DNA from 2 places in the Ferribacterium limneticum genome. Region 2 is predicted to be linked to the other one. Evidence: predicted binding sites of a transcription regulator. Region 2 holds the regulator's gene; the other holds the start of a gene.

Region 1 (3,845 bases), 460 kb from region 2:
GGTGGGCGAGACCAAGGCTGGCCAGTCCGGGGCGGCCGGACACCCAGATCTGGTCGCCGACTTTGGCGCCATCACGGCGCAGCGCCTGGCCGGGTTCGACTTCGCCCATGGCGGTAATGCAGAGGTTGAGCGGCCCCTTGGTCGTGTCGCCACCAACGACATCGACGCCATATTCAGCGGCGCAGGCAAAGAAGCCTTCGGCGAATTTTGCGATCCATGGCTCATTGACGGTGGGCAAGGAGCCGGCCAGCGTCACCCAGCGCGGCTGGGCACCCATCGCGGCGAGGTCAGAGAGATTGACGGCCAGCGCTTTCCAGCCGAGATTCTTCGGGTCGGTGTCGGGCAGAAAATGGGTGCCGGCCACCAGCATGTCGGTGGTGACGGCGAGCTGCTTGCCCGGCGAGGGCTGGAGCAGGGCGCAGTCGTCACCGGGGCCGAGGACGGCCGATGGCGTCGGCCTGGCGAAATACTTGTCGATCAGTGCGAATTCGCCAGGCATGGGCTTACTTGCTCTTCTTGCGCGCCGCGACCTCGTCCGGACGCAGAATGGCAGCGACCTTGTCGAGTACGCCATTGACGTACTTGTGGCCATCGGTGCCGCCGAAAGACTTGGTCAGCTCGATGGCTTCGTTGATGATCACGCGGTAGGGCGTTTCGGCATGGTTGAGCATCTCGAAGCTGCCCAGCATCAGGATGCAGGCTTCGACCGGCGACAGTTCGGTGAACGGGCGGTCGATATGCACGGAGACCTGTTCGATCAGCTTTTCCTGCTGGGCCATGACGCCGCGCAACGTGCCGACGAAAAATTCGCGGTCCGCCTTGGCGAAGCCTTCCATTTCCGGTGCATAGGCTTCGATGGCGGCTTCGTCGGCACCGCCGACACGCCATTGGTAGAGCCCCTGCAGCACGAATTCGCGGGCCCGGCGACGAGCCGATTTCGGCGGTGCCTTGACGTCCTGGGGATGTTCGCTATCGCTGAGGAAGGTGGTCATTGGATGAGCGCTTTCTGAAGGTTGGCCATCTCGACGGCAGCCTGGGCGCAGTCGCTGCCCTTGGGTTGCATGCGGACTTCGGCCTGTTCATCGGTTTCGCAGGTCAGCACGCCGTTGGCGATGGGAATGCCGGTATCGAGCTGGACTTCCATGATGGCGCGGCAGGCGTCATTGGAAACCACTTCGAAATGGTAGGTGTCGCCACGGATGACGGCGCCCAGCGCCACCAGTGCGTCGAAACTGCCGCTCTGGGCCATGGTTTGCAGCACGAGCGGGATTTCCAGCGCGCCGGGCACGGTGGCGATGGTCATGTCGGCATCGGCCACGCCAAGGCGCTTCAGTTCGTTGATGCAGGCCGAGAGCAGGCCTTCGCAGACCGGCAGGTTGAAGCGGGCCATGACGACGCCGACCCGGAGGCCAGCCCCGCTGAGGTTGGTGTCGTATTCGTAAACGTTGTCAAACCGGGACATGGCTTATAGCTCCGCTGGTGAGGTGACGAAACCGGTGACTTCGAGGCCGAAGCCGGTCATGGAGGGCATCTTGCGCGGGCTGGAGAGCAGCCGCATTTTGGTGACGCCGACATCGCGCAGGATCTGGGCGCCGATGCCGTAGGTGCGCGGGTCCCACTTGGTCGGGGCGCTCGGGGCGGTGCCGGTGAGGCGGGCGAGCAGGGCTTCGCCATCTTCCGGGCGGTGCATCAGGACGATGACACCGTGGCCGAACTTGGTCAGCGCGGCTTGCGCCTGGTCGATCGAGAAGGCCTGGCGCTTGCTGGACGGGTCGATGAAGTCGAGTACCGACAGCGGCTCATGGACGCGGACGACGGTTTCGCCGTCGGCCGGAATTTCGCCCTTGACCATGGCCAGATGGGTGGCACCGCTGGCGCGGTCGACATAGGCGTGCAGCGTGAATTCGCCATGGACCGTCTGCACCGGCTTGCTGGTGACGCGCTCGACCAGGGTTTCCGAGGCCGCGCGGTAGTGGATCAGGTCGGCAATGGTGCCGATCTTCAGGCCGTGTTCCTTGGCGAATTCCATCAATTCCGGCAGGCGGGCCATCGTGCCGTCGTCGTTCATGATTTCGCAGATGACGGAGGAGGGCTCCAGACCAGCCATGCCGGCCAGGTCGCAGCCGGCTTCTGTGTGGCCGGCGCGGACCAGCACGCCGCCTTCGCGAGCGGTGATCGGGAAAACGTGGCCGGGCTGCACGATGTCGTCGGCGGTCGAAGCCTTGGCGACGGCTACCTGGATGGTGCGGGCGCGGTCAGCGGCGGAAATGCCGGTGGTGACACCTTCGGCGGCTTCGATCGAAACGGTGAAGGCAGTGCCGTACTGGGTCTTGTTGTTGCGCGCCATCTGGACGAGGCCAAGCTTCTTGCAGCGGGCTTCGGTCAGCGTCAGGCAGATCAGGCCGCGGCCGAACTTGGCCATGAAATTGATGGCTTCCGGCGTGATGTGCTCGGCGGCCATGACGAGGTCGCCCTCGTTTTCGCGGTCTTCTTCATCGACCAGGATGACCATGCGGCCGGCCTTGAGTTCGGTGACGATTTCGGCGGTGCTGGCTATGGCGGGATGGGGGGGCATTGGGGGTAATCCGGGAGCAGCAAAAGGGGTGCTATTTTCGCAGAAACAGGCAATTAGCACATGACTTTAGTAAGGCGCCGGCGATTCTGCGCCGAGCGGAGATCAAGGCAGATAGGCCTCGACCTGGATGCGCAGACGGACTTCATCGCCGATGAAAGGTTGCCCGTTGTTCATGCCGAATTCGGAGCGGCGCAGGCTGCCTGTCGCATCAGCACCGCAGCCGCGCTTGCGGTTGGCCAGGTTGAGCCCGCACTTGAAGCGGCTGATTTCCAGGCGCATCGAACGAATCTCGCCGAGCATGACCAGCGTGCCTTCGACTGCGCTCAGCCGGTCTTCGCTGAACACCAGTTTCTGGCTGCGAAACAGGATGTCCGGGAAGTCTTTGACGTTGAACCAGCCTTCGCCGCGCAGCACGTCGTCGCGCAGGTCGAAGCCGGTGTCGAGCGAGGCCGCATCGATGCGGATGTCGATGCGGCCAACTTTGCCTTCCGGGTCGAATTCGACGCTGCCACTGCTGCGGTTGAACTGGCCGCGCTGGGTCGAGAAGCCGAGGTGGTCGATTTCGAAGCTGGCGTAGGTGTGCGTCGGGTCGATGGCGTATTCGGCCGCTTGAGCCAGGGGTAGGCCGGCGGCGAAAAGCAGGGCAGGGAGGAGTCTCACGATCAGTCGGGGAAATGGCCAAAAATCACACGGCGATGCTGGTCTGACCGCGCTCTGGCCAAGCCGTTCCCGCGATTTCGCTGTAGCATCCTCGCCCATGCGTCATGCCCTCCTTTTCTCCGTTTTTGTCATCGCCTCCTGCGGGCTGGCTTACGAACTGATTGCCGGCGCCCTGTCGTCTTACCTGCTCGGCGATTCGGTCACGCAGTTCTCGACGGTGATCGGCACCTACCTGTTCGCCATGGGCGCCGGCTCATGGCTGTCGAAATACATCACGCGCGACTTGATCGGGCGCTTCATCCAGATCGAACTGATGGTCGGCTTGCTTGGCGGATTTTCGGCGATTGGCCTGTTCCTGGTTTTTACCTGGCTGTCGGGGCCGTTCAAGCTGGTGCTCTATCTGGCGGTGTTTGGCGTCGGCGTGCTGGTTGGCCTGGAGATCCCGCTGGTCATGCGCATCCTGAAGCGCGAGCTGGCCTTCAAGGATCTGGTGTCGCAAGTGCTCACTTTCGACTATCTCGGTGCGCTGGCGGTCTCCATCCTCTTTCCGCTGGTGCTGGCGCCGCAGCTTGGCATGGTCCGTACCGGCTTGCTGTTCGGGGTCCTCAAC
Region 2 (3,845 bases):
TCGAATTATCAAGGTGACCTCGATCATCGGAGGTAGAACATGAACGTCAGAAAATTCATCGCGGCCAATGCAAGGGATGCCTTGAGGAAAGTGAAGGAAACGCTCGGTAACGACGCGATCATCCTTTCAAACCGAGGGGTTCCGGGTGGGGTTGAGATCATGGCTGTTGCTGCCCGCGACATGGCGATGATCGTGCCCACACCGGTGGCCGATCGCGCACCGCCAGAAAGGCGGCCGCAACAAAACGAATTTGATGACGACTACCGTGTTGTGTTGAATTCTGCACGGGCTCGCATCTCGCAACCGACTCCCCCGCCGGTCATGTCCCAGGCGCCCCAGATGCCCCGGCAAAATATCGCTCAGGCGGCTGCACAGAAGCCTGCAGGGACGGTGAACGCCGGTATTCCGAAAAATGGCGCCTTGCGCAATCTTGACCTTGGCCGTTCAGGGGCTATACCGGTTGCACCGCAGCGCCCGGTTGGGAATCCGCTGCCGCCGGCTGCTCCAGCACCAACCCAGGCTGCACCGCAGCGTCGCCCGGAGGCTGACGTGGTGCCGATGGAGGTGATGGAGGAAATTCGTTCGCTGCGCCGGATTGTCGAGCAGCATCTGGCCGGCTTTGCTTGGGGAGAGACGGCTCGCTCCGAGCCGGTGAAGACAGAAATTCTGCGCCAGATGCTTGATGCCGGGTTTTCTCCGCAATTTGCGCGCGATCTGCTCACCGATTTGCCTCACGAAATGAATAATATCGAGGCCATGGCCTGGGTAAAGGGGGCTGCGGACCGCTCACTGATGACCATCGGCAACGAAAACGATATCGTCGATCGGGGCGGTGTTTACGCGCTGGTCGGGCCAACTGGCGTAGGCAAGACGACAACGACTGCAAAGCTGGCGGCGCGCTGTGTGTTGCGGCATGGTCCGAGCAAGGTAGCCTTGGTCACCACGGACGGCTACCGGATCGGGGCGCATGAGCAGCTGCGCATCTACGGCCGTATCCTTGGTGTTTCTGTTCATCTGGTCAAGGATGCGACTGAACTGCGCCAGACCCTGATTGAATTGCAGCACAAGCACATGGTCCTGATCGACACCATGGGCATGAGCCAGAAGGACAAGCTGGTGCCGGAATTGACCGACATGCTGGCCGGCTGTGATGTGAAGCGTCTGTTGCTGCTGAATTCGACAGCGCGTGGCGATACGCTGGACGATGTCGTGCGAGCCTATGCCGGCGATACCCTGGCGGGTTGCATTCTGACCAAGATTGATGAAGCGGCCAGTCTGGCAACGGCCCTGGATGTGATCATGCGGCACAGCCTGAAGCTGCTGTACGTATCGAATGGCCAGCGCGTACCGGAAGATCTGCATCTGCCAAACCGAAGCTACCTGTTGCATCGTGCCTTCAAGGATGTGCCGGAAAGCTCTCCGCATAAATACGATGGTGTGGAACCTGCGCTGATGATGGCCAACGCCGGCATGGTTGCGGTCGGAGGACGTCGTGGCTGATTTTCGTGTCGATCAGGCCGCTGGCCTGCGGCGCCTGCTGGGCGGTGGCCAGCAACTGCAGGTAGTCACTTTTGTCGCTGGATGCGAGGGCGTCGGGCGTAGCGTGGCCGTCGCCAATATCGGCGTGGCGCTGGCTCGCCTCGGCAAGGAAGTGCTGATCATCGACGAGCATGCGCCGGGTGATGACATTGCTGCCACCTTTGGCTTGGTCGCCCGGAACGATTTGCTGAATGTGGTTCAACGAGAACTGCCTTTGTCCCAGGTTTTGTTGCAACCGATGCATGGCCTGCGGGTTCTGCCGGCGGCGCGTGCCGTCAAAAAGCTCGGTCGTTTATCCCTGCCGCAACAGCAAACCCTGCTCGACGCGATGTCGGGGCTGGAGCGACCCATTGATGTGATTCTGGTCGACGCCAGCATGGCTCATCCGAATGGCTTTTCTCCATTCGGGCTGGCGGCTCAGGAGGCGGTTGTTGTCCTGTCGGGCAGCAGTGCTTCGATCACGGAAGCCTACTCGTTGATCAAAAAGGTTAGCCACGCATTTTCGCGCAAGCATTTCCGTATCCTGGTCAATAAGGTGCGCAGTCAGCCGGATGCTCGTTCGATCTATGAAAATATCGCTCAGGTAGCCGCCCAGCGAGGTATTGCCCGTCTGGATTATGCCGGTGCAATCCCGCTTGATGAAGCGCTCCGTCAGTCCGCTCAGTTGTGTCGCCCGGTCCTTGTTCAGGCGCCGGATTCACTGGCTGCCGAGGCCTTCCGCGATATCGCATCCGACATGCTGTACTGGCAGCGCAGCGAGAGTGAAGCGGGAGGGGTCGAGCAATTCATGCAGCAACTGTTACACTTGAGCCAACGCATAACACCCAACGTACTTCGAGCTTGATGTATAACGCTGCCGGGCAGCCAGACAGGGATCAGTTGGTTCAGCGCTTCGCGCCGCTGGTGAAGCGTATCGCCTATCACTTGATGGCGCGTTTGCCGCCCAGCGTTCAGTTCGATGATCTGGTTCAGAACGGCATGATCGGCTTGCTTGATGCAATCGATCGCTTCCAGGAAGGTTTTGGCGCCCAGTTCGAAACCTATGCCACTCAGCGTATCCGCGGCGCCATGCTGGATGGATTGCGGGAAAACGACTGGTTGCCACGCAATCTTCGTCGTGAGTTGCGGCGCATTGAGGCAGCGATCAATCAGCTTGAGCACGAGCGTGGCCGAGTACCCTCCGAGAGGGAGTTGGCCGAGGCGCTCGGTATGTCATTGGCTGACTACCAAAAAACCCTGCAAGACGCCCGCGGTCACCAACTGGTCTATTTCGACGATTTGGCCGGCGATGGCGAGGAGGATTTTCTCGAGCGCCACTTGACTGACAATGCAGCCGACCCTGCCTCCATTCTCGAGGATCGGGGCGTCAAGGCCTTGCTGGTGGCGGCAATTGGCGGACTTCCCGAGCGGGAAAAACTGATGATGGCCCTGTATTACGAACAGGACCTCAATTTGCGGGAAATCGGCGAGGTGATGGGCGTTACCGAATCTCGCGTCTGTCAGTTGCATAGCCAGGCGATCGCTCGCCTGCGCAGCCAGATTGTCGGAGAAATCCCGAAGGCCGCAAAACGCCGCAAGGAGAAGGCTTGATGGATAAGATCAGTCTGGCCGGCATCGCCATTGGCCTTTTTGCGATCATTGGCGGTCAAATTCTCGAAGGTGGCCATGTCGGCTCCCTGGTTCAGCCAACTGCCCTGCTTATCGTGCTCGGTGGCACGCTGGGGGCAGTCTTGCTGCAAAGCCCGATCCACGTTTTCAGGCGTGGCATGAAAATGGTCAAATGGGTCTGGGTGCCGCCCGTCATTGAACAGAAGCGCCTGATCGACCAAATATTGAACTGGAGCCAACTCTCGCGGCGGGAAGGCCTGTTGGCTCTGGAGAATCATATTCCCGGGATCAAGGACGAATTTGCCCGCCGGGGATTGCAGCTTCTGGTCGATGGCGCCGATCCAGAGCGCATTCGCGAATTGCTCGAAGTCGAGATCAATACCTTCGAAGATGAGTGGCGTCAGTCGGCAAAAATCTGGGAAGCGGCCGGGGGGTATTCACCAACGATCGGGATTCTCGGTGCGGTAATGGGCCTTATCCATGTGATGGAGAACCTGTCCGATCCGACCAAATTGGGGGCGGGGATTGCCGTCGCCTTCGTCGCCACGATCTATGGCGTCGGGCTGGCCAATCTGGTCTATCTGCCGATAGCCGCCAAGCTCAAGTACTACATTATGCGGATGGTCTCGACTCGCGAAATGCTGGTCGACGGGTTGGTTGGCATTGCTGTGGGGGACAACCCGCGGATCATTGAAGGC

What was found. The regulator FliA, encoded in region 2, starts transcription of late flagellar genes. The targets are predictions, from matches to a motif close to CTAAAGTTNNNNNNNNNNNNGCCGNTA.
Region 1: the regulator FliA is predicted to act here: its motif matches at 2,619-2,645, upstream of ribBA (bifunctional 3,4-dihydroxy-2-butanone-4-phosphate synthase/GTP cyclohydrolase II).

What each region holds. Positions count from the first base shown of each region.
Region 1 covers NZ_CP075191.1:3,708,696-3,712,540, reverse strand. The annotation lists gene thiL (thiamine-phosphate kinase) at 1-499, opposite strand, end outside; gene nusB (transcription antitermination factor NusB) at 504-992, opposite strand; gene ribH (6,7-dimethyl-8-ribityllumazine synthase) at 989-1,462, opposite strand; gene ribBA (bifunctional 3,4-dihydroxy-2-butanone-4-phosphate synthase/GTP cyclohydrolase II) at 1,466-2,575, opposite strand; gene KI617_RS17815 (YceI family protein) at 2,678-3,235, opposite strand; gene KI617_RS17810 (polyamine aminopropyltransferase) at 3,333-3,845, shown strand, end outside.
Region 2 covers NZ_CP075191.1:3,251,206-3,255,050, reverse strand. The annotation lists gene flhA (flagellar biosynthesis protein FlhA) at 1-43, shown strand, start outside; gene flhF (flagellar biosynthesis protein FlhF) at 40-1,500, shown strand; gene KI617_RS15670 (MinD/ParA family ATP-binding protein) at 1,493-2,383, shown strand; gene KI617_RS15665 (RNA polymerase sigma factor FliA) at 2,383-3,129, shown strand; gene KI617_RS15660 (flagellar motor protein) at 3,129-3,845, shown strand, end outside.